DNA from 4 places in the Pullulanibacillus sp. KACC 23026 genome. Region 1 is predicted to be linked to each of the others. Evidence: riboswitches for the same ligand, from Rfam matches in the RefSeq annotation. Region 1 holds a riboswitch; each other region holds the start of a gene.
The links. A riboswitch is a leader RNA that binds a small molecule or an ion and turns the genes downstream of it on or off. The one in region 1 is predicted to bind cyclic di-GMP.
Positions count from the first base shown of each region.

Region 2: it holds a riboswitch for cyclic di-GMP, as region 1 does, so the genes downstream of both, PU629_RS04190 (DUF192 domain-containing protein) here and PU629_RS20635 (DUF7125 family protein) in region 1, are expected to answer to the same signal.
Region 3: it holds a riboswitch for cyclic di-GMP, as region 1 does, so the genes downstream of both, PU629_RS15365 (anti-repressor SinI family protein) here and PU629_RS20635 (DUF7125 family protein) in region 1, are expected to answer to the same signal.
Region 4: it holds a riboswitch for cyclic di-GMP, as region 1 does, so the genes downstream of both, PU629_RS02940 (anti-repressor SinI family protein) here and PU629_RS20635 (DUF7125 family protein) in region 1, are expected to answer to the same signal.

Region 1 is NZ_CP119107.1:4,445,144-4,452,982, forward strand. Features, by position in the region: gene PU629_RS20625 (LuxR C-terminal-related transcriptional regulator) at 1-869, opposite strand, end outside; gene PU629_RS20630 (hypothetical protein) at 854-1,105, opposite strand; gene PU629_RS20635 (DUF7125 family protein) at 1,119-2,540, opposite strand; cyclic di-GMP riboswitch class I at 2,696-2,776, opposite strand; gene PU629_RS20640 (methyl-accepting chemotaxis protein) at 3,368-4,189, opposite strand; gene PU629_RS20645 (MutS-related protein) at 4,729-6,420, shown strand; gene PU629_RS20650 (PilZ domain-containing protein) at 6,603-7,142, opposite strand; gene PU629_RS20655 (EAL domain-containing protein) at 7,146-7,839, opposite strand, start outside.
Region 2 is NZ_CP119107.1:961,403-969,241, reverse strand. Features, by position in the region: gene PU629_RS04215 (CpaE/TadZ family protein) at 493-1,314, opposite strand; gene cpaB (Flp pilus assembly protein CpaB) at 1,332-1,988, opposite strand; gene PU629_RS04205 (TadE/TadG family type IV pilus assembly protein) at 2,157-2,678, opposite strand; gene PU629_RS04200 (A24 family peptidase) at 2,669-3,178, opposite strand; gene PU629_RS04195 (Flp family type IVb pilin) at 3,289-3,468, opposite strand; gene PU629_RS04190 (DUF192 domain-containing protein) at 3,513-3,878, opposite strand; cyclic di-GMP riboswitch class I at 3,982-4,067, opposite strand; gene PU629_RS04185 (ABC transporter permease) at 4,514-5,689, opposite strand; gene PU629_RS04180 (ABC transporter ATP-binding protein) at 5,667-6,383, opposite strand; gene PU629_RS04175 (efflux RND transporter periplasmic adaptor subunit) at 6,383-7,839, opposite strand, start outside.
Region 3 is NZ_CP119107.1:3,296,460-3,304,298, forward strand. Features, by position in the region: gene PU629_RS15340 (polysaccharide biosynthesis protein) at 1-874, opposite strand, end outside; gene PU629_RS15345 (CpsD/CapB family tyrosine-protein kinase) at 1,294-1,962, opposite strand; gene PU629_RS15350 (YveK family protein) at 1,988-2,833, opposite strand; gene PU629_RS15355 (metallophosphoesterase) at 3,186-4,064, shown strand; gene PU629_RS15360 (CcdC family protein) at 4,237-4,719, opposite strand; cyclic di-GMP riboswitch class II at 5,223-5,306, shown strand; gene PU629_RS15365 (anti-repressor SinI family protein) at 5,342-5,458, shown strand; gene PU629_RS15370 (helix-turn-helix domain-containing protein) at 5,493-5,843, opposite strand; gene PU629_RS15375 (YneF family protein) at 6,264-6,479, opposite strand; gene sirA (sporulation inhibitor of replication protein SirA) at 6,619-7,077, opposite strand; gene PU629_RS15385 (DUF896 domain-containing protein) at 7,571-7,804, opposite strand.
Region 4 is NZ_CP119107.1:659,960-667,798, forward strand. Features, by position in the region: gene PU629_RS02915 (CBO0543 family protein) at 1-270, opposite strand, end outside; gene PU629_RS02920 (LSm family protein) at 807-1,070, opposite strand; gene PU629_RS02925 (YjcZ family sporulation protein) at 1,143-1,238, opposite strand; gene PU629_RS02930 (MarR family winged helix-turn-helix transcriptional regulator) at 2,008-2,448, shown strand; gene PU629_RS02935 (methyltransferase family protein) at 2,466-3,020, shown strand; gene PU629_RS02940 (anti-repressor SinI family protein) at 3,732-3,854, opposite strand; cyclic di-GMP riboswitch class I at 3,884-3,967, opposite strand; gene PU629_RS02945 (YjcZ family sporulation protein) at 4,163-4,291, opposite strand; gene PU629_RS02950 (CBO0543 family protein) at 4,474-5,028, opposite strand; gene PU629_RS02955 (helix-turn-helix transcriptional regulator) at 5,408-6,355, shown strand; gene PU629_RS02960 (VOC family protein) at 6,609-7,013, shown strand; gene PU629_RS02965 (SDR family NAD(P)-dependent oxidoreductase) at 7,330-7,839, shown strand, end outside.

The sequences.
Region 1 (7,839 bases):
TTAAAAGAGACACCAAATAATACACCTGTGATACTATTATCAACAGTGATTGGGTAACAAACAAGTGATTGAGGTTTGATATCGTTAACTTTAAACAGTTTCCCTCTAGGATCAATATCAATCTGCTCCCAATAACCGGCTATTCCGCTAACCAACACTTGACCTAAAAAACCTTCCCCAACTAAAAAATTTGTTCCTACTAATGATTGATAATCTATGTGTCCCGTCACTAAAGAGATCACACATTCGTTATCGTTATTTTTTTTAGCAAGGCCTACAAAATCAAGATCAGAATCTAAGTTCAAAAACTCATTTAATATTTCAGAGACCGTATCTTTTTTTTCCTGTGCAGCAAGTTCAAGCACATTTTGTACACTTCTAATCAGTTGAATGTCTTCTGTTTTCTTTTGATCATTCTCTAAGAGCTTACTTATGACCTCAGATAATTCTAAAATTCTACTTACAATTCGCTTCTTTTCTTCGCTCGTTGTCTCCGGAACTTCCTCAATTGCGTTTTCCCAAATTGATGGTTGCGTGACTTTTTGTCTTATATATTTATAAAGGTCCGAGCGGGATTCCGTTTCTATGATAACACCCGCCCATAAATAATACTTAATCTCACCCCTTATACTTACTGGAGAAAGTACAATCTTTAGGCCAGGAAACGTGTCTAAAACGCTAGACCCCACTGCACTTTTTATCCATTCATAATATAAGGAATGGTTACTTTGGACCATTTTTGCCAAGCTGTTTTCTCCTGAAAAAGAAGTGACTGGATTTCCTTTAAGGTCTAGTAATATTATGGCTAGCTTGCAATTAGAAGCAAACACATCTTGCACTTGTTGAATACTGTCTAGTGCGTTTTCCATTTGTCATCCAGCTTTTCACTTAAAATATTCGGTTGATTATATCTATATATAGAATCATTTCCAGATTCAATTTCAGTTAATATCGATAAGGCAACTAAACTATTTATTATTGGCTTCAGATGTTCAGTCGATCGTCCTAATCGACTTGCTAGACTTTCTAATGTTTCCATTGCAAAAGGATTTTCTTCAAAAAAATAGGTGCATTCCACTTGTAATAATAACGATATATCTGTCATATAATCTCGCTCCTTAAACCAATTGGATAAGTGGTTTCTCCGAAATCGTTTCCACAAGAAGGGGTTCAGAAACAAACCCACTTGTTGATTTGGTTAATTGGAGATATTGATAATTACCATCAACCCAAGTACGAATAACTCCATTTGATGTCCTCTCTAAAAACGAGGAGGTTTCTTTACCTATTTCAGAAAAATTGCAAAGAGCAAGTATTGTGTTTCCGGTAGTTCTTGCTCTGGTAGATTCTTCAGCAAAAATTCGTTTAACAAAATCCGGTCCTCTTAAAGAAAAAATTGCGCTTAAATCATAAAAAACAAACCAATCATCTAATGTGTTAAAGTTTCGAGTTACCATTTTAGTCAACTCACCATTTAAAAAGCCTAAGTAATCTTCGTTCGATACATCTTTTACATTCAAGACATTGTCTTTGAAGACATCTGGGACTTCCCGATTATACTGTTCTATAAAATACATCTTATCTTGTTTGCAGGCTTCTTCTAAATCAACACCATATAATTTATAGACTTTTTGAAGATCCTCGATAGTGGTCAGACTAGAGGGTTGTGCAATGATTCGATCCCCCTCTAGTATTCTTTTCGTTATAATAGAACCAATTAGATATTTGTAGTTTGCTTTACTATTTGTGTCAATTAATAGCGTTGATCCTCTTGTGATTCCGCCGGAGAGTAGTTGATCTAATTTTCCAATTCCAGTTGACACTTTATCATGTGCTTTAATTAATACATCTTCAACAACTGAGAGTGCTGGAACTAGATGAATCCCTTTATCTGTTAGTCGATAAATATGTTCACCTTCAATAATTTTGCGACCTCTCATTTTTATAACTTCAAGTGTCCGTTTACGAAATTTCTGCATTTGTTCTTCTATAGAAAGACGGATTACCCCATCTGCTACATAATGTTCAAATGTATCTTCACTATTTGAATTTGCCCGTTCACTTAGTAACATTGAAGTTAGCGAGAATTTACGTAGAATATTCCTCAGATTATAGAGTGCCTCTCTATTTTCCTTCTGATCTTTATAGATATATTGAAGGAGACTAATACTATCTACTACAACTCTCTGGCAATTTATTTCTTGTATTAATTGCTCAAATAGACCATTAGGTTGTTTCATTTGCTCTAAAAGAACTTCAGGTTTTATACTTATAAAACGTAAAAGATTCTGCTTTTCTAGTTTTTTTAGATCCCAACCAAACGCTTCCATATCTTGATAGATCTGGTGAGGGAATTCTTCAAAGGTAATGTATATACCCGTTTCACCAGATTTCAAAGCTCCATGTACAAGGAATTGTACACCTAATGTTGTCTTTCCCGTTCCTGGTGCCCCTTCAACAATAATTGCCGATCCTTTTGGCAGTCCTCCATATAATATTTTGTCAATTCCAGCTACTCCTGATTCAGTAATATTCTGCATAAATGCCGCCCTCTATATTTATATATTGTTAAAAAAAGGATCTTAAAATGATACCTTCATAATCACATCAAATACTTAAAGGCAACCTACCTAAAATACGAGCAACTAAAAGAGCTCCCTCCACGAAGTTGGACGAGCCCTTGAACTCTAACCACTTCGGTAACCGGCTACCATAGCAACGCTTTAGGTCCGTGGCTTTGCGTCTCCATCTTTCAATGGGTTTGCCTTTTCGGATTCGATTTTATAGTTTATCCGAATGATCATGAACTTCATTCCATTCGTAAATGACTTTGGATCTCAAACAAAAAAACGTCTCAATTATATAATTTATATTATCACAAAAATAATTTATCCGATATCATGAACCAGATAGCCCTTATAATAAAGCCAAGTCTAGCCTTCAATGAAATTGGAACTATAATGGTCAAACAGCCAGTCAAGTACAAGATACGGGTACTTATGCCTTTGAAGTTCAAGCTGATGGAGATTGGTCCATAAAAATTCAATAGAGGCTGGGACAAAGCTAAACTAACTGACTTAAATTCCGAACACTAAATGTTTATAAGGACAGAAACAAATAGGAAACGCAGTCAAAATACAGAGACTCCTCGCGGGAACAGCATGTGTCAGAAGACCCCGCAAGCAAGGGTTTTCCTTGTTGAGGAGGCTTGGGCCGTGCACGCGGAAAGCGATGTATTTTGACTAGCGTTTCATCAAAGATTTAACTTATAAATGAAAAACCGAACCCATCACGTTAAAACGTGTGAATAAGTTCAGTTTTTTTCTATTCGTCAACTATTTTTGTCCCAGTCGCTTTCTATAAGTGACTAATTAACCATGATCCTTGCGAGTTCCGCTAACTTCTCGCTTATGGTGACGATTTGACTTAGAGTCTCTGATGTTGCGTTAATCGTTTTTGTTTGTACACTCAACTCGGCTACAAGATCTCCTACTTCGCGTTGAATTTGATTGAGAGAATCGATGACATGATCCGTCGAGTTAAGAATGGTTGTCGATGATGTCTTAGTGTTTTGAGAAAGTCTTCTAATTTCATTGGCTACGACAGAAAAACCTTTCCCTTGTTCTCCAGCACGCGATGCCTCAATAGCTGCATTGAGACCGATCAAATTTGTTTGAGAAGACACTTTTGCAATAACATTAGCCACTTGACTAATTTCAACTGTAGAATCCTCCACCCTTTTACTATTATTAACGAGTTGTTGTGAAGTGGTTTGTAATTCTGCTGCAGTATGGCTAATCCCTTCTAAGGACGTGTTCAACGTTTGCATCATTGTCAGCAATTCATCGGCTGCATTTTGCAGGATCTCTTTGTTCTCAGTGGATATAAATACACACATAGAACCCACTATACTTCCATCGCTAATAATCGGAACACCCGTACCTTGATAAGGAATTCCACCGGTCAATTGTTTATTCCCTATTCGAGATATAACCTGACCCGTCGTCACAACTTCCTTCCCAATACTTCCCTCTAATAATGGCTTGCCTTCTCCAAAGACATCTAGATAGAAATCATCACCTGAAATCGCATGTATATACCCTTCCTTGTCTGTGACAACAAGTTGGGCATATGGAATTAATTTGTGGAAGACATCAGATACCATAATTATAGTTTCAAGTTTATTCATTATATAAGGTTCTCCTTAAAATCGATTTCACTTTTTTCAGCTTCCTATACTTTATCGGAAGTTTTAAGAAAAAATTTAAATCTTCCCTATTTAAGCACCTTTTTTCTTTTATAACCTGTCAATTCATGGTAATGGTTGCTACTCTACCCTTTTTATCAAGTTTAACGCCATCCATTTCCATATCCACCCACTTTTAACTCATTATCCGATTAACTCGATATACGAGTATTCTTGGAAAATATTTAGAAATACGCTTCAATAGACAATTTGGCCGCTCTCCGTTTGGCGTAAATAAGGCGAGGCGCTCCCGCTATTCAAGGCACCATGCCTGCCCCTCCAATGAAACCTCCATCTAACTATTAAACTCGTATTTGTTATTCAATAGCAAATAAAATTAAGTTAACAACATAATAAAATAACCCCGAACAGTTCCAAACCATTTGGGGTTACTTTCAACTTTTATGGGTAATGGAATTTTATGTTAGAATAAATAAGTAAATATTATGAATAATTATTAAAAAAGCAAAGGATGTTTTAAATTGAGCACTATTTTTATTATCTTATCAGCTAGTGTTGTAATAACTCTCTTGGTGTTTTTTAATAGCAAAAAACACCGACTGCAAGAGAATAAAAAATTAGTGAACCAATGGAATGATAAGGATTATAAACGAAACGAGGAACCTATTAAATCTGTAAGAATGTATTGGAATAGCTATGAACCTACAAAGAATCAAGTTTCTATAGATGATCTCACTTGGAATGATTTATCTATGGATACTGTATTTCAAAAAATTAATTTAACACACACTAGTATAGGGGCGGAGAAATTATACTGTAATCTTAGGTCTATTAATTTAAATGAAAACTACTTTAATGAAAAGGAGCCCTTTATCAGAGCGCTCTTTGAAACAAGAGCATTGCGAGAAGAAATTGAATTAAAGTTAATGGCATTAGGGAAGAAGTCGTTTACCGATACTTCTTCTTTCCTTTACCAAATTACGGATAAATTTATGAAACATACTTATCTTTATATCCTTTTAAGTCTTTTGTCCATCACGCCTCTAGTACTAGTTTTTGTTAACTTAAAAGCAGCCATTATTACATTTTTTTGTTTGGTTATGATAAACAGTGGTATCTATTTTTTTAAAAAAAGGGAGTATCAGCCTAATTTTTATTCATTATCTTATATTACGTCCATTATTAATTGCGGAAAACATCTAGTAAAAATACAACATAAAGAATTTGGTGGGAGAAGGGATAAAATAAAGTTGTGTTTGAAGAAACTAAAGAAAATATCCTTTTGGGGAAGTGTGTTATCTTCAAATAACAGTTCGATAAATTTAATAGTGGATTATTTAAGAATCTTTTTCTTACTTGATTTCATCGCATACAATCGCATTTTAAGAACGATTAAAAATAATCAAGAAAGTTATATTTCTTTATGGCACGAAATAAGTGATTTAGATTTGGCGATATCTATCACACACTTTAGAAATTTATACCCAGATCATTGCATACCAACATTTATTGAAGAAATGAAACTTAAAGGGACAGACTTATATCATCCGCTAATTAAACACCCTGTAAAAAATAATATTGAGATTGATAAAGACATCCTAATTACAGGTTCCAATGCTTCAGGCAAATCTACTTTTATTAAAGCCGTTGCGATAAATTGCATTTTAGCACAGACCATTAATACTGTATTAGCAAAAGGGTTCCTTATTAAACCGTCCCACATTCTTACTTCTATGGCAATAAGTGATGATGTCTTAGGAGGTGACAGTTACTTTATTGCTGAAATTAAATCACTAAAACGGATCATTGATACCATTAAACAAGGTATGTCTTGCATGACATTTATTGATGAAATTTTAAAAGGGACCAATACAGTAGAACGAATATCTGCATCCGCTTCAATTTTAAATTGGATTAATTACCAGAAGAATAATTTGTGTATTACAGCTTCACACGATATAGAGTTAACACAAATTACAAAGGATTACTATGAACACTATCACTTCAGTGAAACAATTGAAAATAACTCGATATCATTCGATTATAAATTAAAGAAAGGCCCTTCGTATACAAGAAATGGAATCAAATTATTAGAGCAACTACACTATCCAAAAGAAATTATTAATCTGGCCTCTAAGTTAGCTAATTCCTTTGAGGCAGATGGGAACTGGATGACCTTTAATCATGTGAATTACCCGTTTTATCATAATTGATCAAACAACATTAACCTTCGAAAAAACATTCCCAAATGCAATTCTTAATTAAACAATGGAAGTAGCCGGCTAATAATTTCGTATCCTTTTGCCTGCCTTACTAGCTTTAGAGTGACAACCCTTTATAGAAAAACAAAAGACCTTTAAACATCATGTGTTTAGAGGCCTTTTAATCTGTCTAGTTAATTTATGCTTTTTTTTGAACGCGCCAAATGATTCACTAATTGGTTTAACTTAGCTTCTTCATTTAAACCCATATTTGTAAATTGTATTCCATATAACAAGTTATTACTTCCTTTATGGCCCTCTTTTCTAACAACAATTCCTGAATAGATATAAGTTTCCTCTTTTAGTGTAAAGCTAATATCAACTAAAACTGGATCAGTGACAGGAAAATCAACTTCGCATAAAAATCCTAAGCCACCGACACTTAGATCTAAAATCTGTCCACTAATTGACTTATTATTTAATTTCCTTAAAGTCTGATGACCAAAATCAATAATTTTAAGCTTGCAGGTTAGATCCTTCACTGAAACCCGGTGATATTTCCTTCTGTTTTTCTGGATATTGATTGGATTTTTTGATGTCTTAGCTTTTTTCATTTTATTCTTTAAACGGGCTATTTCAGCTTTCTTAGTTTGATTGTTTTTTACAGATTTCAGGAAAAGGAAAACAATTATTAACAACATGAAGGTTTCGATCCACACTATATCATTCATCATCACTCATACCGTCTTTTCCAAAACATCAGGCTTACCCAAAGCATACCCCTGACCATATTTGATGCCAAAACTCTTGGCAAAGGCCAAATCAACAGGGGTTTCTATCCCTTCTAATATGAGATACGTCTTATACGCATCACAATAATTTTGAAGGAATCTAACAAAATCTTGTTTCTTCTTTGACATGTAAAGATCATGTGCAAAATACTTATCTAATTTTATAAAATCTGGGTTTAATTCGATTATTCTTTGGGTATCTTCAATTCCTTTGCCGATATCATCAAGCGCAATTAAAATCCCTGACTTTCTCAATAAATTTATTATCTTTTGGAATTGTTTTAAGTCCTTTATTTTCTCTGTTTCGGTTAACTCTAGTACTATTTGGTGCCTTGACACATTAAATTCATTCATTATATTAATAATGAAAGAGGGGAAATCCCCATTTGATATGGTCGACGGATAGACATTTACAAATAACTTACCTTCTCTTTTTGAGTATCCTGCCATATGGTAGGTACTGATAGCTTTATGGATGGACCGCGAATCCAATTCATAAAGCTTTTCTTTTTGTTTGGCAAGACAAAATGGTATTTCTGGATTTGAGAATTCATTGGATCTTAGCAAGACTTCTCTACCAATTAAGTACCAATTTTCAATATCATAAATAGGTTGAAAGTGATGATAAAACTGTTCTTCC
Region 2 (7,839 bases), 1.3 Mb from region 1:
CTCGTCCTAATTTCTAGGTCATCGTATTCTTTTAAGAGCACTGTTTGCATCTCTTGAGCAAGTGACAAAAAGCGATCAGATTGACCACGATGGCTGCCTTCTGAAAGAGAATGCTCCCCCTTCACATCGACTTCATCAAGTGCTTGCTGCTCCCCCCAAGACTTTTCTTTTGGTTTTGGGGAATAGGTCGTGCTCCCTATTTCTTGCTCTATTTGAGAAGCCTTAACTGGACCTTTTCGAGCAATCTCCTGTTCGTCTTTGGATGAAAAAGATACCCTTCTCCTTAAAGGCAGGTCCAGCGTTTCTTCTTCCGGTTCAACAGGAGCGCGTCTTTCATATTCAAGAGCCCCTGTCTTTTCATCAACGATCACTTTCTCCTTTTCTTGGGGAGCTGAACCGTTGTCATTGTTTATATTAGAGGCCACAGTTTGAGATAGTTTCTTTTTTTGCATACGTTCAAAAAGTCCCATGGTATCACGGTCCCTTCTTTTTTCAATGTTTAAGAGAATGCTTTTTAAAAAAAGAGGTTTTCGGTGGTACAATCGGATCAATCGGTGCGCCTGTTTCCATGGTCTCTGCCATCTTAAAAATGGCTCTGGCGACATCGGATTTCGATTTATATAGTGTGAGCGGCCTGCCTTCGTCAAGCGAAGCATGTGCCACTGAAAAATTATTGGGGACTGTATAAGCTGTATCAATTTGAAGCGTCTCAAGTATTTTCTCAATGGGTGCCATTGACTCCATGGTCGAACGGTTAATCACGACACGCACACGCTCACGAAGCTCTAATGCATCAAAAATCTCTAGGATCGATTTGGTATGCTTTACTGGGGAAAGACCAGAAGTGGTAACAAGCAAAATTTGGTCAGCTTGTTCTAAGAGTGATAAACTCTGTTCAGTTATCCCGGCCCCAGTATCCACAACCACTCTTTCATATCTCTCAAGCAACAAGTTCAACGTCTTTGTGAGAATCGCCGGAGTTACTAGATCAGCAAATTCCGGACGACGTGGCGCCGGAAGCACCGCCACACCACTTTCATGGACAGTCATTAAACTTTCTAGCGAGTACTGGTCCAAAGAGTCCATGCTTTCAATCACTTCCTCCATTGTAAAAGTGGGTTGAAGATTTAATGAGATATCAACGTCTCCAAATTGAAAATCGCCATCCCATAAAGCAACTTGCTTACGATTCTTTTGAAGAGCAATGGCCAAGTTAATCGAGATCAGCGTTTTTCCGATCCCTCCCTTTGCTCCACAAACGACAATTAATTCCCCTTTATTTCGTTTTGAATTCATAGCGGCTTGATCTACCATAGAACACGATTCCCTCCTTAAGAAGCAGGAATGGCACTTCGAAGAATAAATTTGATCTCGCCCTTCTGCTCAGCCGTTGCAAGCTTCATGGCATCCTGAAGATTGACTTCAAGTGTTGTCATCGTATAGGGACTGCTCATGTCAGGGGTTTTAGTGGATGGTGTCATTTTCCCATCGACCGCTAGAACTAAGACATTGCTTAACACGAGTAAGGTCGAAGGCTTTCCATTCTGTTCGAGGAGGACATCCACATGATCACCAGGCTGATCCAAATTAGCAACCGTATCAGATATGTTTTTAGCCTGTAATGTAATAGCACGATAGCCTGGTTTAATTTTATGAGAAAGCAAGGCAGCGTCTTTAAGGGATTCAAGATGATGGGTTAAGAGCATTTCATTAGGTTCAATATCGATCTTCGTAAGCTTTCCAATCACCTGATCCAAAGAAGTAACTGCATCAGGCTGAAGGCTTGTTTTAGGGACCGATGCAAGCTCCACCATTTTATCGGTCACCTTCGTATTTTCTGGAATTGATTCTTTCGCTACGACAACAGTGACCCTGTCAACTGGTGCCGTTGCTGACTGTGACGGTGCCTTCTGCATATAGGTATAAAAGAGATAAGTCGTAACTCCTGCCATGACAAGAGCCAATAATAAAAGTAAGAATCGTCTCATTAGCTTCACCTGCTTTACTAGCTTTGATGTATAGGCACCTGATGTTTGGTACTTGATCCACATGAATCTATGCTCTAGACACAGTAGACCTTGTTTCATCCTCTCTAAAACAGCTTTCAAGGATTGAGGTCAACCCGTCTTGTTTAGTCAAAACGTGTTTTATTTTTTTTATTCCACAAGTATGCTCGTTTTTGTGGTGAGCGTAACAGGTTTCAGAAATTGATTTAAAATGGGGGTGAGGTTGCTGATTGAATACGTTAAAGTCACCGTAACGGTATCCCCCGATTTCCGTGACGAACCAATCGGATTCACCGTTGCCACCAATGATTTGGAGGTAGAGGTCGTATTATAAGTGGAGCAGCTGGGAAGTACCAGCTTGTCTTCTCCCATAACGTTCAGATTTTGATTTATATAGTCACCCACCTGACAATCCGACTTGCCAAGACTGGCTAATCGGGCTGACTCTTGGGTTGTAATAGTCATATTTAGATAGGTATAAAAGATAAAACCAAAATTGACAATGCCTGCCATTAAAAGTAAGAGGATCGGAGCCGTAAGCGCAAATTCGACTAAAGATTGCCCCTCTTCTCTCTTCATCAGCCTTTTGAAGACTGTGAAACAAGCCTTTTTATCTTCTTTAGACGGTGAAATTTCTCCCCTCTTGCACTTCTGCCCATTTTTCAGTTCCATAGCCAAACCGACCCATGCATGATCAGTCCGAGAACAGCACCTCCGGCAATCGCAACACCATAAGGAAACCATTTTTTCGTTTTATCTAGAAACAAGGGAGTTTTGACCCCTGCCCTCCTGCTTAATAAAAAGCTGATAAGGTTTTTAATAACACCTTTTTTAAATAAGAGGAGACAGAGTCCTATGACACCGCCAATCAAGGCCATGAAGATTGAGGCTTGTATAACAAATATAGTCCCTTTTATTGCCCCAACAGCCGCAAGCAGTTTCACATCACCTGCTCCAATCCCTCCCATAAAGTAAGGGATGAGCAAAATCGAAAAACCAACTAATAATCCTAACAAAGAATGATCGAAACCTCTCCAGCCGCCGATCATGCTATTAACCGCAAGTGCTGCAAGGAGCGCAGGCAAAATCACTTTGTTATAAATTTTTCGGCTCTTTAAATCGGTATAGACCGATATTCCAAGAACGACAAGAAGCAGACCATTCAACCACACGGCCGTTCACCCTCTCTGTATCTTTTAAACCTTGAAAAAAAGCCCTACGATCCTCACCGTAGAGCTTCTTTGAACATTCACATAAAAGTGCATGCCTTTAATAGGAATATTTAATTACTGGCGTCCCCTGGATCTGAAAGGCTAATACCAGAGAACATATCTTCAAGGTTCTTTCTAAAAATAACGATTGATCCAATCAACACAACCGCTACTAGACCGATGATCAAGCCGTACTCTGCCATACCTTGTCCTTCTTCTTCAACGAATAACCCTTTAATTTTGTTTAACATAAAAAATCCTCCTTGATTTTTTAAAATTTAGTAGTTTTTTAGTTTTAACGTTTGCTGCGTCTTCCTTTTCCAACAAAAGCAAGCTTATGACCAATTTGTGTGTCGGTTTGGTCAATCCTGCCTGCATTCAGTTCAATCACGTACTTGGCGTGACGAACTGTCTTTCCAACTTTCCCAGGCGGCATGTTTTTTTCAAGACTGACAATGTTGTTTTCTGAATCCACATAGAGGACATCGATTGGAAACTTCATGAAAAACGTATGAATAGAGCGGCATGGTGCTAAATACATGGCAGAATCCATAGATAAATGATGGCGAAACATTAAACCTTTAAGACGTTTGCCAAATGTAGCAGCCTGTTCTACGTTTCCAGCTAATTGTTTGCCCGAAGTCACATTGACTAATTCCATCCGAGCCCCCCTTCTTCATTGAAAAAACCCCCCGCCTTTTTCCGAAAGGTGGGGGGTTCAAAATAACCCGTTTCCGCTATAACAAACATAGCCCCACTGATCTTTCGGTAACTGGCTGGCATCGTGTCAAACACTTTAGCCCCTGTAGCTTTGCGTCACTGGCTTTCACCAGCTTTGCCTTTATCGAGATCAAGCAAGACTCTGTATCGCTCGATCTTTTATGACATAAATCTATCAAATTCGCGCCATAAGTTAAATAGTACAAAAGACCCATTTTAGGTTTTAGGTTAATTTTACCCCCACAAATTTTTCATCCTCTTCGAAAGCATCGGCGCGATACCTTATATACAAGGCATATATTGAAATAAGCCGATTAAAACGGGGCGATTGGCGTACATTTTATGGATAACCACTCCATTCCACACCTGAAACCCACTAGATCTTTTTACCATTTTTAGGGGAACACCTCCAATAGACCCATAAATATCATAGGTCTTTTAACCCACCATTTCAAAAACTATCAAGTAGATAGCAAGACAACAAGTCGATATTTATCGACTTTATTTGACAAAATGTGTGCAAATAAATAGGGAGCCTATTTATGTAGATAAGCTCCCCAAATGGCTGTTATATCATTAATCAAATTTAAGTGCGTCAATTGGTTTCAGTTTCGCTGCTTTATTAGCTGGGAAGATACCAAAAATGACGCCAATTGCCAATGAAAAGAAGAACGATAACAGAATGATATTCGTTGAGTAAACGGCCGTAATGCTTGTAAACTTGCCGATCCCAAAGGTCAAGCCGACCCCAAGCGCTATCCCTAGAAGTCCCCCAATACCGCTCATCGCTATCGATTCGATGAGAAACTGCAGGAGGATATCCCGTTTTCGCGCCCCGATTGCCTTACGAATCCCAATCTCCCGCGTTCGCTCCGTCACCGATACAAGCATGATATTCATAATTCCAATTCCGCCGACTAATAATGAAATCGCCGCAACACCGCCGAGAGCCATCGAAAGTGTATTCGACACAGAACTCATCGTATTGATGATATCTTGTTGGTTTAACACACTATAGCTATCTGTGTCACCACGGAAGAGCTGACTCATTTTGTAATTGAGCTCATTCACAACCAGATTCGTCTGGTCAGCATCTGTTGCCTGAACATAGACACTTCCGACCCCTTTAGACTGAAAGATGCGCTCAGCTGTTGTTTCAGGAATCATGACCACATCATCGTTATCACCTGATGATGAATCGCCTTTTGATTGAAGCAATCCGACAACGGTAAAATGGATTCCGTTGATCTGAATGCTTTGTCCCACAGGACTAGTGAAACCGAATAATTCCTGAGCAACGGTGGAGCCGACAACCGCAACTTTTTGATAATACTCTAAATCAATCGGTGCAATAAAGCGTCCGTTAGCGACCTGATACTGACGCACATTCAAATAATCTTGGTTCGTCCCAATAACGCTGACATTATCTTCACTTGTTGTCCCATATTTAATCGTCTCTGAAGACTGTTTAACAGGGGCCACGTATTGAACACCAGTTAATTTCTGCAAGGACATCGCATCGTCATAGCTGATTGTTGTTGTTGCGCCCCTCCCCATAATATTAACTGTTAGGAGGTTGGAGCCGAGGCTTTGAACCTGCTCACTCACCTCGGCTGATGTTCCTTTACCAAGTGAAACTAATGTAATAACAGATGTAACCCCAATTATAATCCCAAGCATCGTGAGAACCGTCCTTAGCTTGTTTCCCATAATGCTTTTGAAGGCCATTTTAAACCCTTGACCGATATTCACGGGTGACAGCACCCCCTTCTGTCAACACCCCATCTTGTATATGAACGACCCGCTTTGCTTGTTCAGCAATGGTCAGGTCATGCGTAATCAATACAATGGTGTGCCCTATTTCATTGAGCTGCTTCATCAAGGTCATGACCTCATGCCCGGTTTTCGTATCCAAAGCGCCTGTTGGTTCATCGGCCAATAAAATTGGCGGATTCGTCGCTAATGCCCGAGCAATAGCCACACGCTGCTGTTGACCGCCTGATAACTCAGATGGACGGTGATGGGCCCGATCGCCTAATCCCACTTTTTCCAATGCCTCAAAGGCGGCCTTATGCCGTTCTTTAGTCGGAACGCCTTGATAGATAAGCGGAAGCTCGACGTTCTCAAGAGCATTGAGCTTAGAGAGCAAATTAAAGCTTTGAAAAATAAAGCCAATTTTTCGGTTTCGAATCTGAGCAAGCTGATTGTCTTTAAGCTGATTGATGGGTTCCTGGTCAAGCCAATACTCACCAGAAGTTGGCAGGTCCAAACAACCGATCATATTCATTAACGTGGATTTTCCTGATCCTGAAGGACCTATAATGGCAAGGAAATCTCCTTTTGAAACGGTAAGGCTCACTTTATTAAGAGCCTTCACCGTTTCACCTCCCATTTTATAAAACTTCGACAAATTCTTAATGTCTATTAATGCGCGCTTTGAGGTCATTACTTACTCCCTCCACTCGAGCTGCTCGAGCCTCCGCTGCTTGAGCCAACACCGCTTGAACCGCCGCTAAAGCTTCTTCCGCGCGATCCATAACCGCCGCTCATACCTCCAAAGCCACCGCTCATGCCTCCAAAGCTACCGCCCATCATACCCATACCGCCGCCAAATTTACTCGTTGCAGAAGAAGAGGAAGAGGTTGTGGTATTTGGAATTCGGACCACGTCACCCTCGCTTAAGCCGGAAGTGATTTCAATATAATTATCGTTATGCACACCCACTTGAACAGGCTGCATCTTAAAGGTTCCGCCGCTTGCTGCTGCCCCGCGTGAATAGCCGCCAGCGCCATTTGCTTTACCACTATAGCCGTTCGAACCGCGGTTACCATAACCTTCACCAGATGAATGGCTAGAACCGCTAGACCCCTCGCTCGATCCTGTTGCTTGGCCAGCTTGTCCAGAACCAGTTCCATCTGAAAGAAGCACATAATGATTCGTTCCATTTGTTTGCACGGCTTCGATCGGAAGCATTAAGACATTCTTTTTCGACTGTACTAGAATGCTGGCTTCTGCTGTCATTCCTGAAAGAGCATTTTTAATTGAATCCAGTTTCACGGTAACATCAAACGTCGCAACACCATTCGTGGATGTTCCTTGTTTTGCAATTTTTGTAACCTTACCTGTAAACTTTTGACCGGATAGAGCATCGACCGTGATCGTAGCGGTTTGACCTTTCTTCACTTGCGAAATATCGAGCTCATCGACCTGTGTGACCAATTCCATACTTGAGTAGTTCGTAATCGTGGCAACCGTTGTACTAGAACTAACCTGATCCCCGTTCTTAATGCCAAGTGTGTCGATCGTTCCAGTAATTGGTGCTTTAATCGTCGCATTCGCCACTTGTTTCTTAAGAGAGGCGATCGTTGATTCTAACTGAGAAATATCCAGCTTAGCCTCTTCGATGGTGACTTTCAAGTTATCAATTTGATCCTGTGTGTTAGTACTGCTTTGGTTAGAATTCTGACTTGTTCCTTGATCAGAGTTTGGACCATTTGATTGACTGGTTGTCGTCGTTTCAGTCGTTGCTGTTCCATTCTCTAAATCCGTTAACTGGTCTTCGTTTTGTGAGAGCTGGAGCTGATCCTTCTGAAGATTAACTTCATCTTGGTTGATTTGATCCTGAGTGCTGGATGAATCAAGTGTCGCAATCACCTGACCCTTCTTCACTTTATCTCCCTCTTTTACCTTCACTGTATCAATCGTCTCCTGATTAGCGCCTGTAATTGTAGCCGTATGAACAGGCTGGAGACTGCCCGATCCGGACACCGTCACATCGATATTTCCTCGCGTCACTTGAGCGGTCGGGGTAAACGATCCTGCAGCAGCACGTGTCTTATGTGATTTATAATAATGATAACCCCACCAAGCCGCTAACAAGACGACAATAATAACAATCCCCC
Region 3 (7,839 bases), 1.1 Mb from region 1:
GGCATATTTCAGAGCCAATCGAACCGCCTGCCCCGGTTACTAAAATAGTATTATTTTTAATAAATTCTGATATGGAGGCTATATCGAGAGAAACGGGTTTACGTCCCAACAGGTCTTCTACTTGAACATCTCTAAATTCACTCACTGACACCTTGCCTGTCATTAAATCTTCAAGCATGGGTATCGTTTGTGTTTTAGCATTGGTCTTAGAGCATTCCACAAAAATTCGATTTAAATCCTTTTTGCTTAATGAGGGGATGGCTATAACAATATTTGTAATTTGGTTATCCTCAACAATGTTTTCTATATCGCCAACTCCACCTAGAACTGGCATTCCTAATATATCAAGGCCTTGTTTGGATGGACTATCATCAATAAATCCAAATGGGCATAATTCTGCATTTTTGTTGGTCAATAATTGTCTCGCAACCATAATTCCAGCAGAACCTGCTCCGATGATCAATGTGCGTTTATTAGGTTCCCATTTTATGATGTATGTATCACGTATCAATCGCCACATTAAACGAGAGCCGCTGATTAAAAAAAGATAAAGCAATCCCGTTACAACAAGGAAACGAACATCTACTTTTTTAAATAAGATAAACTGGAACCCTCCAACCAATAAGACTGAAAAGGTAACGGTCTTGATAATCATAATTAATTCATGAACACTTGCATATTCCCAGGCCTTTTTATACAGCTTATAAATGGATGAAAAAAAATAATGACAAATTAAAAGACAAACTGTACTAAACAACATAGTTTCAGAATAGACGGGATGGAACTGAATAATTGTTAGCCCACTGAGCACCGATGATATTGCAATCAGTGAGTCTACTAATACAAACACGGTGAGCCGTTTAGCGTAGGTCAAGCCTCCCTCCCCCACTTTCCTTAGTTAATTGAATGAAGATTTAATCGTTCGATATGGGTAACTTTTTCAAGCCCCTTCTTAACATCCTTTAATTGTTCCATCGAAAGCCTCCTGTTTAATATAAATATATAGACTAAGAATACGGAAACTTAACTATTTGGATTAGACCCCTTTCGTCTTGATTTGATCTATACTAGTAAGCAGTAAAAGACTAAACACGGATGCCTACTCCTAATAGGATAGACATCCGTGTTTAAACTTTTATGAATTTAAATGGGCATTTAACCCTTCCTCACGTTACACCATTGACGATCTACGTCTAAGGTCTTCTAACCCACAGAATAACCGAGTGCCTACGTTGATAAAGGAAAGTAGACATTTCCTTCTGTTCTTAATATAGAACGCCATCACCAAAAAAACTACCTTGTTACTCGTTTATTAAGAATACTTCCGATTAATTTAGCTTCTGATTGCTCTAGCAGCTTCTTTGCTTCTAAGATTTTCTTATATGAGGTCTTACCACTACTTGCTACCAATAAAGTGCCATCACATTGATGAGCCAAAATAGAGGTATCGGTTACTTCCAAGACAGGAGGTGAATCAAATAAAATATAGTCATACATCGACTTAACCTGTTTCATAAAGCGTTTCATAGCGACCGACACTAGAACTTCAGCTGGATACGGAGGAATCGGGCCACATGGCAGGACATCCAGTGTTTTGATACCCGTAGGATAAATGGCTTCTTCTAATAACGACTGACCCTTTAATACATAGGACAAACCAAGTTCTGAGTTTTTTGTAAAAATTTTATGTAGGGAGGGCTTCCTTAAGTCTGTATCAACGAGTAAAACTTTTTTTCCTAGCTGCGATAATGAAACCCCTAGATTAACAAGACAAGTTGTCTTTCCCTCTCCATATTCGGCCGATGTTAAGATCATGGTTTGGATTTCGCTGTTCTTAGGTAAAAATTGTAAAGATGTTCTTGCCTTTCTAAAATCTTCAGCAATTTGTGATTTCGGATAGTAGTAAGAGGTTAAATGCCTCTTAATGACTATTTCCTTTTTATTATCTTTAAAATGACGCATTCTATCAGCTCCATAAAAATTGTTATTATAAATAATCGTGTCTAGCTTGCGTCTGTCGTTCTTGTAATATGTTACGTTCATTTAATTGCTTTCTTTTTTCAGTTTCTTCCTCCAACCTACTACTTAATGGATCTCTTCTTTCAACTAGAAAACGTTGCCTCTGACTTTTGTTTTTTGCCTTTTCGGAAGTTGATTTAGTCATCTTAGTAATGGACCCAACTACAGGCAATTGGAGAAGGACTTCCAGCTCCTTTTCTGTTCTTATTGATTCATCCATTGAATTCCTTAAAAAGGCTAAACAAATCCCTAAGATTAAACCAGCTACTCCTCCATAAAGGATAAGTTTATGATTCATTCCATTATTAACACTCTCCACTTCTGCCGGTGACAACTGACGTACATTTTTGAAATTTAAAACTCTTGCAACCTCATCTTTAAAGACAGATACTTCGGTATTTGCAATTTCTCTAACCAAATAAGGATCAGAATCACTGACTCTAAGATCAATAATTTGAGAATCATTAATATTGGTAACCGAAATTTCGTTTGAAAGAACATTTGGAGATCTTTTCGACATAATGTGGTTGCTTACATTTGACAAAACATTTGGATCCGTAAACATGACCATTAGAGTGCTCAGCGTGCTCGCATCATTTTGTGGTCCATTACTGCTGATTAAGACGCGTGTCGAAGCCTGGTATGATGGTTTCGGTTGATGTTCAATTGAGTACCAATAGCAAAGAGCAGATCCAAATAATGTAAAAATGAGGATACTGACATAATATCTCTTTAAGACAGAGAAAATTTCCTTTAAATCAATTTCTTTTAATCTTTTAGAATGAGGAAGCGTCTCTTGTTCAAAATTGCTCAATGGTTTCACCTTCCGAATTATTAGACTTTTTATTTTATTAATTTTTTTATATAATATTAGGAAACACACTTCGTCAATTCAACATAATGTTCTTAGTTCTATATAATGAACAAATTCAGCTATCGGCTCTGCTTTTACATATACAACTAGAAAATTAACTAATTCCAGAATTTCTTTTCACTAATCTCCAAGGAAATCGAACTCCCTTAAAGCTTATAGCTGCAACCATGTTTCCTATATAGAACAAATCTATAATTTAAATTAACACTACCGCCCAAGTTCTGTCAATGTTATTTTTAAAATTTTCATATTTATTTACACAAAAAAACTCACTGCCAAAAGGAGTGGTCCCATGTCCAAGAGAAAGGATTCGTTGCCCCCGTCTTTAACCATGAACCGACGGAAATTTTTAAAAACCTCATTCGGTCTCATAACAGCCTCCCTCCTCGCCACACCTGGCTATTCCTTTTTCCTCGAACGTTTCTGGGTCGAAACTACTCAGCTCAGTTTAAAAATGTCCCGGCTCCCCCATGCCTTTAATGGCCTCCGTATCGTCCAAATTAGTGACTTACATCTTGGATTTTATTACGATGTTCATAACTTAGAAGGAATTGTTCGGCGTGTGAATCAATTAAATCCTGACTTAATTTGTTTCACGGGAGATTTGGTCCATGAACAGCTTGATGGAATTGAGAAAAGTATACCGGTCTTAAAAAAACTAAACGCTTCCCTCGGGAAGGTCGCAATCTTTGGCAACCACGATTTTCGCGGTGGGGACCCCGCACGCGTTCAGGCAACACTTGAAAAATCAGATTTTCATTTTTTAAAAAACAGTCATATGACCATTTCCCGAGGGAAGAGCGCACTACATATCGCCGGTCTTGATGATCTTTTTGGCGGACACCCTGATGGCAAAAAAGCGCTAAAGGGAATCCCTCGAAATGGATTTACCCTTTTACTTGCCCACGAGCCGGATCTCGCTGATTGGAAGCAGGCTGTTCCTTATCCCGTTGATCTTATGCTTTCCGGCCACAGCCATGGCGGACAAATTCGTGTTCCTTTTTTGGGAGCCCTCTACCGGCCAGACGGTGCGAAACATTATATAGAAGGTTTAAAAACAATTGGTCAGTCCGACATGAAACTCTATGTGAATCGAGGCATTGGGACAACCTACCTCCCATTTCGTTTTAACTGTCGTCCTGAAATGACGCTGTTTATTTTGCGATCTTGATCGTACTAAAATGTCTTCTTTTTATATAGCCCTTCTCTAATGTTGAAACTTCACCCGTTATAAATAGAAACGGATCTAAGCAAAATCTACAGACTTTAAGCACATATTCAACTCATTATTGACATGCAAAAAGCCCCCTCATTTCAGGGAGGGGGCTTCATTTTTTGTTGGATCAAGTTGTAGTAATAATGGAATTGGCTTGTTTTTCGAGACGTTTGTACATAATATACATGGCAACGCGCCACGGGAGGATCATGCCAAAAGCAAGGACGAAGAACAACGCACCGGTCTGCGCATAGCTGATTTCTTGCTCAACAAAAATCTTAATGATGACACGGACGATTAACAATCCAATCAACACAAAGGCAAAGGCTTTTGACCGCTTCAAATAAATTTGCTCATCACGTATTTCAAACTTGGATGTCTTAACAAGCAAAATAGAAAAGATGGCACCAACGACAAGGGCCTCAAAAAAATCTAACCAAGGAACACGGCACTGCGGAGCGATAAACATTAAAAAGCCTGTTGACATCCCCATTGGTGGGATAAGGATTTTTCGTGCATTCGTCGGGCGATTAGACGCCTTCAGCCGCACAATAATAATGCTTCCAGCGAACAAAATCCCTATTAATAAACTTAAAAGCTGTAGCCACATAATTATCAACCTTCTTATCTCAAGCTGTTGACACTTTTATTCCTATTATAGCGTGAACCCCCGAAATTTAAAAGGATTGTGTAAGAGCTTTGTTGATCATGTCATAAGATGACCTGTCCCCTTAATGAAAATAAAATAGGCTAAGTTAGGTTTAATTGCACCTTATCTCTTTTTTCATTTACGATTAACCGGCAGCTGATCGTTTTTCATTCGGCACTCTACCATCAGACAACCTCTCAATTAAGAGTCCGATTATCACATCTAACTAGATATTCTTATTTTTCCTCTAATCAATCCCTTCACACAACGGTTGTAATTTTACTATTTCGACATATTATTGGACAAAAAGTGACGAACGAGGGGCTAGACGTCTTAACTCGCACAAAGGATTGTTTAAATCGGGGGATTTTGTCGTTTTTTGTCATTAGATTCTATATTAACCTTCTTATATTTTGACAGTTTTCTCATAGACAAATTGATTATAATTAAGAAAAAAAGTAGGACGATTTATTGGAGACGATGAGGGGTATTTTCTATTTGGGCACCTTAAATATCCTGAGTTAGTGGTGCAACCGACCGGCAGCTGGACATTCAGTGAGTCCTTGGGAGGATGAAGCCTTATATGAAAATGGGTGTGTTGGATGTTGAATGGGTTAAACTTATAAAGGAGGCTAAAGAATTAGGGTTATCGGTTGAAGAAGTACGGTTATTTTTTGAAAATTATAAAAACAAGGAATAAAATAAAAATAGATGAAATTAGAGAAAAAGCCAAATTAGTCTTGGCTTTTCCTCCATTTTTGAAATTCCAGAAAAGCCTTAAATTCATCTTTGTCAACGCCACTGTCCATCGCTTCTTTGACAATTTTGATCCAGTCCGAATCAAGCTCGTCACTGGATGGAATAGCGTTATTTAAAATGGAATCGCTTTGATCTTCATCAATTAAACTTGTGACACTGACATTTAATACCTCTGCCACTTTTTCAATAAATTGAATCGAGGGATTGCTTCTCAGATTTCTTTCAATTGTACTTAAATAAGACTTAGCAACGCCGGCACGCTCTGCTAACTCGGTGAGAGACAATCCTCTCGATTCTCTTAATTTCTTTATTCTATCTCCTACCACTTGAGTTCCCTCGCGTTCTCTTAATCGTGGGTCTGCTTTCACTTCTTCTCTTATTATTCCATTAATTGAAGAAAATAAAAAGAGACCATTTTACTAAAAATAATAACATTCTCCCAAAAAAAACCAACTTCCCATGACTTTTCAGTTAAAAGAACGGATTGGCATGTCGATTAAATTAGTTCTTCTAACTTATTATAATAAAAAAGATTGCAAAAAAACAGAACAGGATGGCAATTTTTTTACAGATCTTGAACATTATAGGAGCAAATACCCATTTTGATGACAGATAAGGAAAAACCACTCTTCTATAACTTCATAATAGAAAAAGTGGTTTATGTCTAAAAGAATACATTTTATGTCATAAATAGGGGTAAAGACTTCCCCCCCTATCCCTTTAGAAAGTAAAGACTTCCTTTAAACTTACTTCATTTGTTTTTGCATAGCTTTCATCATCTGATTGATCTTTTTCTGCGATGGATTTTGCCCCATTTGCATCATCATGACGCGAAGCATATTTTCATTAATTGGCGGATTTTTCTTCAAGTAATCCATCATGTATTTACGTGCTATAAAGAATCCTAACACTACGCCAAGAATGACGCCTACGATTCCAATTACAATATATAACCAAACCATGAGTATCTTCCATCCTCCTTTAATCCCACAACGATGCGCATAATCTTTGTAGTTATTATAATAATCCTATCTAAGTTTACACTATCAATGAATGAAGTACAACTCTATTCAGAAGCGTCTTTTCACAAATCATGACTGCTTATTTTACTTTCTTAATCAAATGCTTTTTCGTCGCGCGAAGCCAGCCGCTACGCTCTCCAGTGCGGTCGACTGCAAAAAAGTCAGGCTGAATGGAACGACATACTTCAAACAATAACGTCTCCGTCAATAAGCTTCCGCTGCTTTTTAAAGTTAATTGCCGTTCTTTAATCTCTAGACGTGAATGGCTTTCCTGATGGTTCGACTCTAGCATAATAACCTGCTCTCCAGCTAAACTGGTATAGCCGATCTGCTCCTTTAAACGGCGCTTTAGCAGACTTTCCATTCGAAAGACAGGAATAGTCTCGGTAATAAAGTCGATTTGTTTCTCAAGCTGACATCGCTCATTCGGATCGGTGGTATGAAACGCCTCTGAAAACAATTGAGCTAGCAAAGCTTCTTTTCCAGTATACGCCTCTCGGACCTCTTCTTTTATAATAAAAATATCATAATGCCTCATAGCCATCCCTCCGACTCACAGTGTTTGTCCATATTATAGACAAGACCCTCTGAAAAAGCTGTCGAATGAGAAGAAGAAACACCTACTATATTTTGTCACACTGACACAGATTTTACCGATTCAGAATGTTCGCTTAGAATTTTGGTCGCGCGGTATGGGAGTGAGCTCCTTTACTAAAGCCGCAAACCACCTGCTGCTAGACTCAGGAGTTGTCCTTCTGATGCTTTCAAAAGATCATCTGATTTGCTTGCGATTCACCGACTTTCGCGAATCGGCACGAATACCTTCTGCCTATTAATTAGGCAATGGTTTCTGTAAAGGCTACTTTGAGCGAACTTTTGCGGCTAGCCTCCTGTTCAAATCAACCGATTCTGTTCTCGGATATAGACTAAAAAAGACCCATCATGACAGGGTCTCTTTAAGATCATTTACTTAATAGGGGCTCCCCCCATTTGAACAATCCTCAACAAGAGTAAGTCCAAACAAATCGATTCTAGTGCTTACTTCTCCGTTCCTTGGATTGCTTTAATTTGAGCGGTGTGACATCGTCCCCATTAGGATCAACGACTTTGATGGTATGCAAATGATCTTTAAAACCCGAACGGAATGCTTCTAAATAGGCTTGACGCAAATGAGCCTGTTCTTTTTTCTCTGCAGGTGTCAACCCTTCCGACTTTGATTTTCTTGATAGTTCTGATATACGGGCAAGCTTTTCTTTCTCTAGCATTATTACTCTCCTTTAAACAGTAGGCTGCTTCCATA
Region 4 (7,839 bases), 1.0 Mb from region 1:
TGGAATAGCAGGAGTAACTGGTTTGACATAATCCCATAAGGAAAGTTGCACGCCTATGTTGTCTAAAGTAACTGAGACAAGGCTAACAAACACGCCAACATATAATAATCTTCCTGTACTGTCCTTTTTTCTAACTATTATCCAAAATATCCAGGGGATAAGAGTAAGAGACATTCCAAGCCACCATTGCCAAGTATATAGAACTTCTGCTTTCCAAGAAGCAACCCGATGTATGTATGCTTTGTGAAAATCTTGAAATGATTTATCCATTCTCGATGTACTCAGAATATTCACCCCAAAAGTAAGTGATTTTATCTAGTTTTATTATTGCTTTGAATATTTTTTTTAGTCTAAATTTGTTTGGACTCGATGAAAAGTACGAGGAGATCTGATTAATGAACAATTCGACAATAAGGCGGAGTAGACCGATACTGCGCAGTCAAGAACTTCGAATTCAGATGACTTTTTGAAAGAATGTTTTAAGCTAACTAGGTAGCATTGTTTAATAAGAGCCTAGGAGATGATTGTTTATGGAGTGGGTAACATTGTTTGAAATGGATGGAGGGTATACTAGTGGACTTCAAAAGAAATTTGTTTTTTTAAAAGGTAAAGATATTAGATGCTGATTTCTGATCATGATAGGCTATATCGTATAACGGCCATCCTTACATGAGCAAAGACCGCACGGATCAATGTTAAAGAAGTATAAGTAAATATAGTCAGATACCAGAATATGTAAAGGTCACGGGAATAATTGAACAGCATTAGTGACCCCTTAAATTCTTATTGTTTATCCGTCTCGTTTTTTACCACCACAGCCAACTTAACGCACCGATAGCTGCTATAGAAGCAAGCGCAATTGGAAAACCAAAACCAAACCCCCAAGCATATACACCAGGTCCGTCTAATCCGTTAACTCCACCTGCACCATCAATAGGTTCAAGGTGAACGTGAGTGTTATCAACTCGACGAACGATACCTTGATGCATTGAACCGTCGTGGAGACGAATATTTACAGGCTTATTCATATGTTCTCTTTCTATTAAGTTACGATAATATTCGGGTCCCATCTTTTCCCTCCTCAATCTTAGAATAAGGTCACTTTGGTTGAGGGTTAAGTGACCTTTTCTTAAAATCAACTGTTAGTAAACGTAAGCAGTACCAACGATAATTAAAAGGATGAATAATACAACGATAAGTGCAAATCCTGCACCCATACCGCCTCCACCGTATGCCATTAACAATCCCCCCTTTTTTTAAAGAGTTAATACATACTATGTACTTGTGGAGATCGCGGAAAGGCGTTTGTCCTAAGCGTGACCTAATTTGGACTAATGGGAAACGCGGGGACGGTTCTTGCGTTTCGCTTTTTTGGAATGCGGGGACGGTTCTTGCGTTCCACTTTTTCTTTTGAAGTAGAAATTGACTCGCTTTCTTTTAGGGTCAAGTCCTGATCCACCCCCCAAGCAGGAATGCTCACATGAAAATCCTATCACTTTTTACTTCGTGCTAGCTTGTCCCGAGGAAGCTTGCGACAGAGCTCATCTTGTAGACGCACAGACTCGATCAAAGAATTAAAAACGGTGATGTTTGTCTTCGATTTTCTATGTATCGAAGGGCTGATTAACTAGTCTTTTTATCAGTGAATGACCAAAGTTGTCCAAGGGATGACAGGCTGTTTCCATTTAAAACCTTGTATTGTTAATGAAAACATCGTTTTGACAACCTAATTATTGAAGTTGATGTATATCTGAACTACATTTTTAGTACGAGCCCTTGTCTAAAAACGAGCCAGATTGTGGAGTAACTCGATTTCGCAGTAGACCCATACTGTTCATTTTACAAAAGGAAATTCAACAATCTGGTGCATTCCAAAATTGGATATGCGCTCTTTTAAAATTTGTGAAAAAATACAATAACCTTGTTTTGACAATTATAGATTAAATCATTATAATAAGTTGCGTTGCGACGCGTCGTATCACGACTTATTTTTAGAGGTGATATATTTTGCAAAATGAAATTAATTGGAGCAATTTCGCGGAAAATCTACAAGCAATCCATAAAACTTTACAGCAAGATATAGATAAAGAAATAGCTAAAAGTAAGATTACAGGCCCACAGCTAATGGTGCTTGATTCACTAGTGGATTGTAATGGTCTAACTATGAAGGAACTGAGCAAAAAGGTAGGACTAACACATAGTACAGTTTCTGGGATAGTAGACCGTTTAGAAAAACAAAACTTAGTGGAACGAAAAACTGACAAATCGGATAGGAGATACACACGTATTTACATTTCAGAACAAGTTAAGGACTACATTAAAAAGTTAATTCCAGATTATTATGGGCCTTTGCTTTCAAAAGTAAAGTCAGCGAAAAAAGAAGAGCAATTAATCATTACTGAAGGTATATCTAAACTGCGTGACCTTATTGATAAAAACATGAGTTAGGTTGAATGCTTTTATAAATGAAAGGTGAAGAAATTATGGCCTTTGTTGGATATTTGCCTATTGTTCTATATTTCCTATTAGAATTTAATAGAAGAAAACCTGTTAAAGAAGAAAAACAAAATCGTGGCTCTAGTTTTTATATTGGAGTAGCTTTAGGATTGATGATAACCATTCCAAAATTTATGTATTCCTTTACAGCAAATAAATATAATTCGTTGTTGTTTTCTGGTGTTATCGTTGGATTAATTGGAGTATGGATTAGATATTCTTCAATGAAACAATTGGGTAGATTTTACAGTAGGAATGTCGGAATGCAGGGCGAACATAAGTTAATTCAAAGTGGTTTATACAAATATATTCGTAATCCTGGTTATTTAGGGTCATTTTTGACATTTTTAGGATTTGCTTTATCTTCTTCTTCCTACGTTGCCATTATTATAAATATCATTTTATTTTTTCTTGCTTATTCGTATCGTATAAAAATTGAAGAGAGAGCTCTTGTGACACTATTTGGTGAACAATACAAACAATATATGTCCAAGACTTGGAGAATTATTCCGTTTCTATACTAGAGAATTAAAGAGAAAGTACAAAATATGTTTCTAAATTCATTTTAGCTTGTTCAAGTGAAGAGAGAAGAGAGCTTTGAAGAATGATGTTATTTAAACTGTATCCCTTACTGCGCAGTACAACGCTACAGCAAGAGATAAATGATAATCACCATGGCGCATTTCCAAATTAGGAAAGGTGTCTTTTTAATGCTTGCCCAGATTTGAAAAAAGCAAAAATATATAGGGGGGGTTGCTGAGATAAATTCTTGAAAAGCTGCCTTATCACAAGCTTAATTATAACGAAAATTGGTGGCGGAATATGAATCTAGTTTTACTAGACTTGTTTAATAAGATAAAAAAATACGGTTATTTTAACTAAAGATTTTCTTTAATCGAAATAACCGTATTTAAGATTTTAGCACTGTTCACACAGAGAAAAAAGTTACAATACTGTTTTCAAAGTAAAATGACCAAATGGATTATTTATATCCAAAATGTCAACTGTATAAGTGAATTTGAAAGGCCTTTTGGAGAAAGCAGGGAACAGTCTCTCATATTCAAAAATTAAGAACCATTAAAAAGCTAGAGCGGTGTCTTTGATGTAATCTGACCAACATCTAGCACAAAACTAACTAATAGAGGCTGGTTACATAAAGTAAGTACTCAATTAAACTATTTTGTAACAGGGCGGCTATGGGTAACTCTAATTCCCAGTAGACTCCTATTACGCATTTATAATTTTGATTTTTTATTTAGATAGTCTCTGACTTCTGCTATAGATAAACCGATTTCTTTCGCGAGGAGCATTAATTTAACCCACTCTTTATCTAAATTGCTTTCTTTGATTTCAGACATGGCTTTCCTCCAAAAATATTAAAAATACCTCAGGTAGCACAGCCATCTTAGTTAAAAACTTTAGACCTGTAGCTTTGCGTCCCACTCTTTAGAGAGGTTTGCTATTTTCTGAATTAAACATGCATTAAATTTATATCTTAAATATTACTATCTTTTCCGAAAATAAAAAAACAATTATAATTCGGCAGATTTCTACAAAAAAGTGATGTTTCTGATTAAAAGACCTAAAATACACAATAAAATAGCGCCCCGGTGGAGGACGCTATTTTGAGAAGGGTGGATAAATGGTCTACCCTAAATAAAACTAATTAATAAACGTAGGCAGTCCCTACGATAATCAACAAAATGAATAGAACAACGATTAGCGCAAATCCTGCGCCCATACCGCCGCCGCCACCGTAACAGCATTGGCCGCCGCCCATAGCTCCGTATCCCATTTTTTTCAACTCCTTTTGTTCTGGATACTTCATCATATGAACTTAAGAAGCTGAATGTAAGGGGCAAATGTTTGTTATATATGGAAAGGGCTATTTGATGACATGGGCTATCCTGTTAGGGGATCAGGATCTATATTGTCATTATTCATTAAGCAGAGCAATAGAGACTAATATTCACTCCCTTATTTTTCCACGTAGAATCTTTTTTGATAAATCCAATGGCATAAAAGGTAGATGCAAAATTGGATAGGTACAGAATACTCGTATTTCCAATGTATTGGTTCGTAAACATCTATCCATTGAAATAGTGGTTCTCCAATAAAGGATGTCCCTAAGGAAAATACGATTGCTTTTATAATAGGGCTTAATTTTGGTTGGAATTGCATGAGCGAAATGATCGTAACAGGCATTAAAGTAAAATCCCATGGGAAATAGGTTGGTACAATAGGAACTAAATTAAATCTATAACGCCATATTCCATATTGGTCACCCGTAACATCGAGTAAGACACAGAGAAGAATAATAATAAATGCGATATAAAGAAATCGATCTGTACTTTCTTTTTTTCTAAAGAAAATCCATAAAATCCAAGGCATTATCGTGAGGAGCAACCCGATCCACCATCTCCAGGTAAAAACAACGTCATGAACCCAAATGTCATTCACTTGGTAAACATTTTGGTTTAGCTTGTCAGACACGTTATCAATTTTTTGAATGATTTCTTGACTATTCGTCATTATAAGAACTCCAAATCTAAATGAACTCTAATTAAAGTTTGTCCTAAAAAAATTGATTAACACATAAACAGTCCGAGGATTTGGTTATAAATGATCCGATCTAAGAGACGATTGCATTCTAAGTGATCGTTTTTTCGTATCTGCCCAACATGACGAAACAAGTCATTTCGTTTATAAAAGAACGTCCCTTAAAGTAAAGAGGTTTTCACAATCGGGACCGTTAACGGAAAAACGACAATAGAAGCCTTCAATTATTATTAGCGATTCCCACATAGATGCCAATACACGTCAATGTCAAACAACTCTAGATTCATAAAATCATCTTCTCAATTAAGATGTGGTATGTTTATTTTACAATGAACATTTAAGGGGAGAATCAATGAACAAAACAGACCGTTTGTTAGCGATCGTGCTGAGGTTACAACGTAAAGACGTTGTACGGGCCGTAGATTTGGCGAGCCAATTTGAAACTAGTGTGCGAACGATCTACCGTGACATCGAGGCATTGTGTGAAGCGGGTGTTCCGATAATAGGGGCCCCTGGGACAGGCTATTCTCTTATGGAAGGCTATTTCCTGCCTCCAATTAGTTTCACGGTTCCAGAAGTCGTGAGTTTGCTGATTGGAACGGACTTTATCGAACAACGATTTGATGATGATTATCGCATCAAAGCTCAAGATGCTCGGAGCAAAATTGAGGCCATTTTACCAGAGAGTGTTCTCAATGAAACCTCTCGTGTACGTAAAGCAATGCGTTTGCTCATTTCTGATAAACCGGTTACTCAGTCAAAAGAAAAAGACTATCTAGAAAAGATACGTCGAGCGATATTAGATGAGAGAAAAATCGGCTTTCATTATACAAAAGGACTTGCAGATTCTGAAGGGGAACGACATAGTGTTCGTACTGTTGCTCCCTATGGATTGGTGTTAGTTGAAGGATCATGGATGCTCGTAGCCCGGTGTGATTTGCGCCAAGAAATTCGTCATTTTCGCTTGTCCCGAATGACAGAATTGATCGAGTTGAGGCAACGATTTGAATTCCCGATACAGTTTAACTTAAGCGAGTATACCCCGCTGGATGATAGACACTTACATGTCCGCCTTCGATTTAACCATGAGGTCGCTGATAAGGTAAAGGAATCGAGCTATCATTACATAGAGGAAATGGCAGAGCATCAAGATGGACTTATTGTGGTCTTACGTGTTCGTCACTTGGACGAAGTGCTGCAATGGGTCCTTAGTTGGGGAGCCGATGCGATTGTTTTGGAGCCTGAATCATTCAGAAGTCGGATTAGTGAGGAAGCTCAAAAAATCTTAAAACGCTACTGACATACTGGTGTCAGTAGCGTCATTTTATAATCGGAGTAAGTAAACATAAAGGGGTGAGAGATAATGCAAAGTAGGTCTTGCATCGGTTGGAGGAAACGGACCAATTAATTTCAATTGGATGAATTGAGCAACAGCCAGGCATCAAGCATGGTCGAGGAATCAAGTAAATCGGGCCTCTACGGAAGCTTCGCTGGTTCCGACCCAAAATATTGGATAAGATAGTGTATCGTTTATTATAGAAAGGATGGTATCTGTGAATTTTGCTTCTGTACGTATTATTACCGACGACGTGGATCGTCTTGTCAATTTCTATGAAAAAGTTATGGGTGTTTCGGCAGAACGTCCTGCGCCTGTCTTTGCCGAACTCGTTGTGCCATCGTGTACCCTTGCGATCGGTCATTCGCAGACGGTGCCGCTGTTTGGGACTGGTTCCGCAGTGGCGGCCGACAATCACTCCGTCATTATTGAGTTCCGTGTCCATAATATCGATGCCGAATACGAGCGCTTGAAACCGTTTGTAGATGAGTGGGTAAAGGAACCGACCATGATGCCATGGGGGAACCGTGCCATGTTGTTCCGTGATCCCGACGGAAACTTAGTCAACCTCTTCGAACCAGTGACTGAGGAGGCCATCAAACGGTTCAACGGAAGAAGTTGAAAGAAAAGCTTGAGCGAGCCTTCCATTTGGGGCGCCGTATGAAATTTTGACGAATGTGTCGTTATCATTTGTCTGGAGGTAACATCTATCTTCGTAAGATTAAACATTAAGAAGGCTTTGAACACGATTATCGGTGTTGTTTAAAAATGTTTATAGCACAAAATATGGAGCTTGACTTCAACTGTGGTTTAAGTCCTATAATGAGCCTGACACATCGTATCAGAGGATTTGAGGCGTTATAGAGAATGCTGATGATCTTGTCGATAGTTATTACCTGTTTGTATCTAAATAAAATACGAAAAGGAGCTCATTAACTATGAAAGCACTTGTCACTGGCGCAAATAAAGGAATCGGTTTCGAAATCGCTCGAAGTCTTGGAAAGCGGGGCTATGACATTCTCGTTGGGGCGCGTGATGAAGCCCGCGGGCAGGCAGCAGTCGAAAAATTTGCCGCAGAAGGCCTATCAGCGACGTTCATCAAGATTGATTTGAATGATTTAGACAGCTTACACGCAGCGGCTAAAAAGGTTAGCTCGCTCGATATTTTGGTCAATAATGCTGGAATTCCTGATAGTATCAAGCCTGGGCGCGCGGCGCTCGACCTCGCAAAGCATACCTTTGACTATACAACTGAGGATCTACGCACGACGATGGAAACGAATTTCCTCGGCACCCATGAACTCATGAAAAATCTGCTGACAGCTCTTACAGTCAACGCGAAAATCGTCAACATCACCGTCCCGATTTCGCCGACCGACTTTTGGCACCCGCTCGCTTATATTACGAGCAAAGCAGCACTCAATGTGATGACACTGACCTACGCTTAC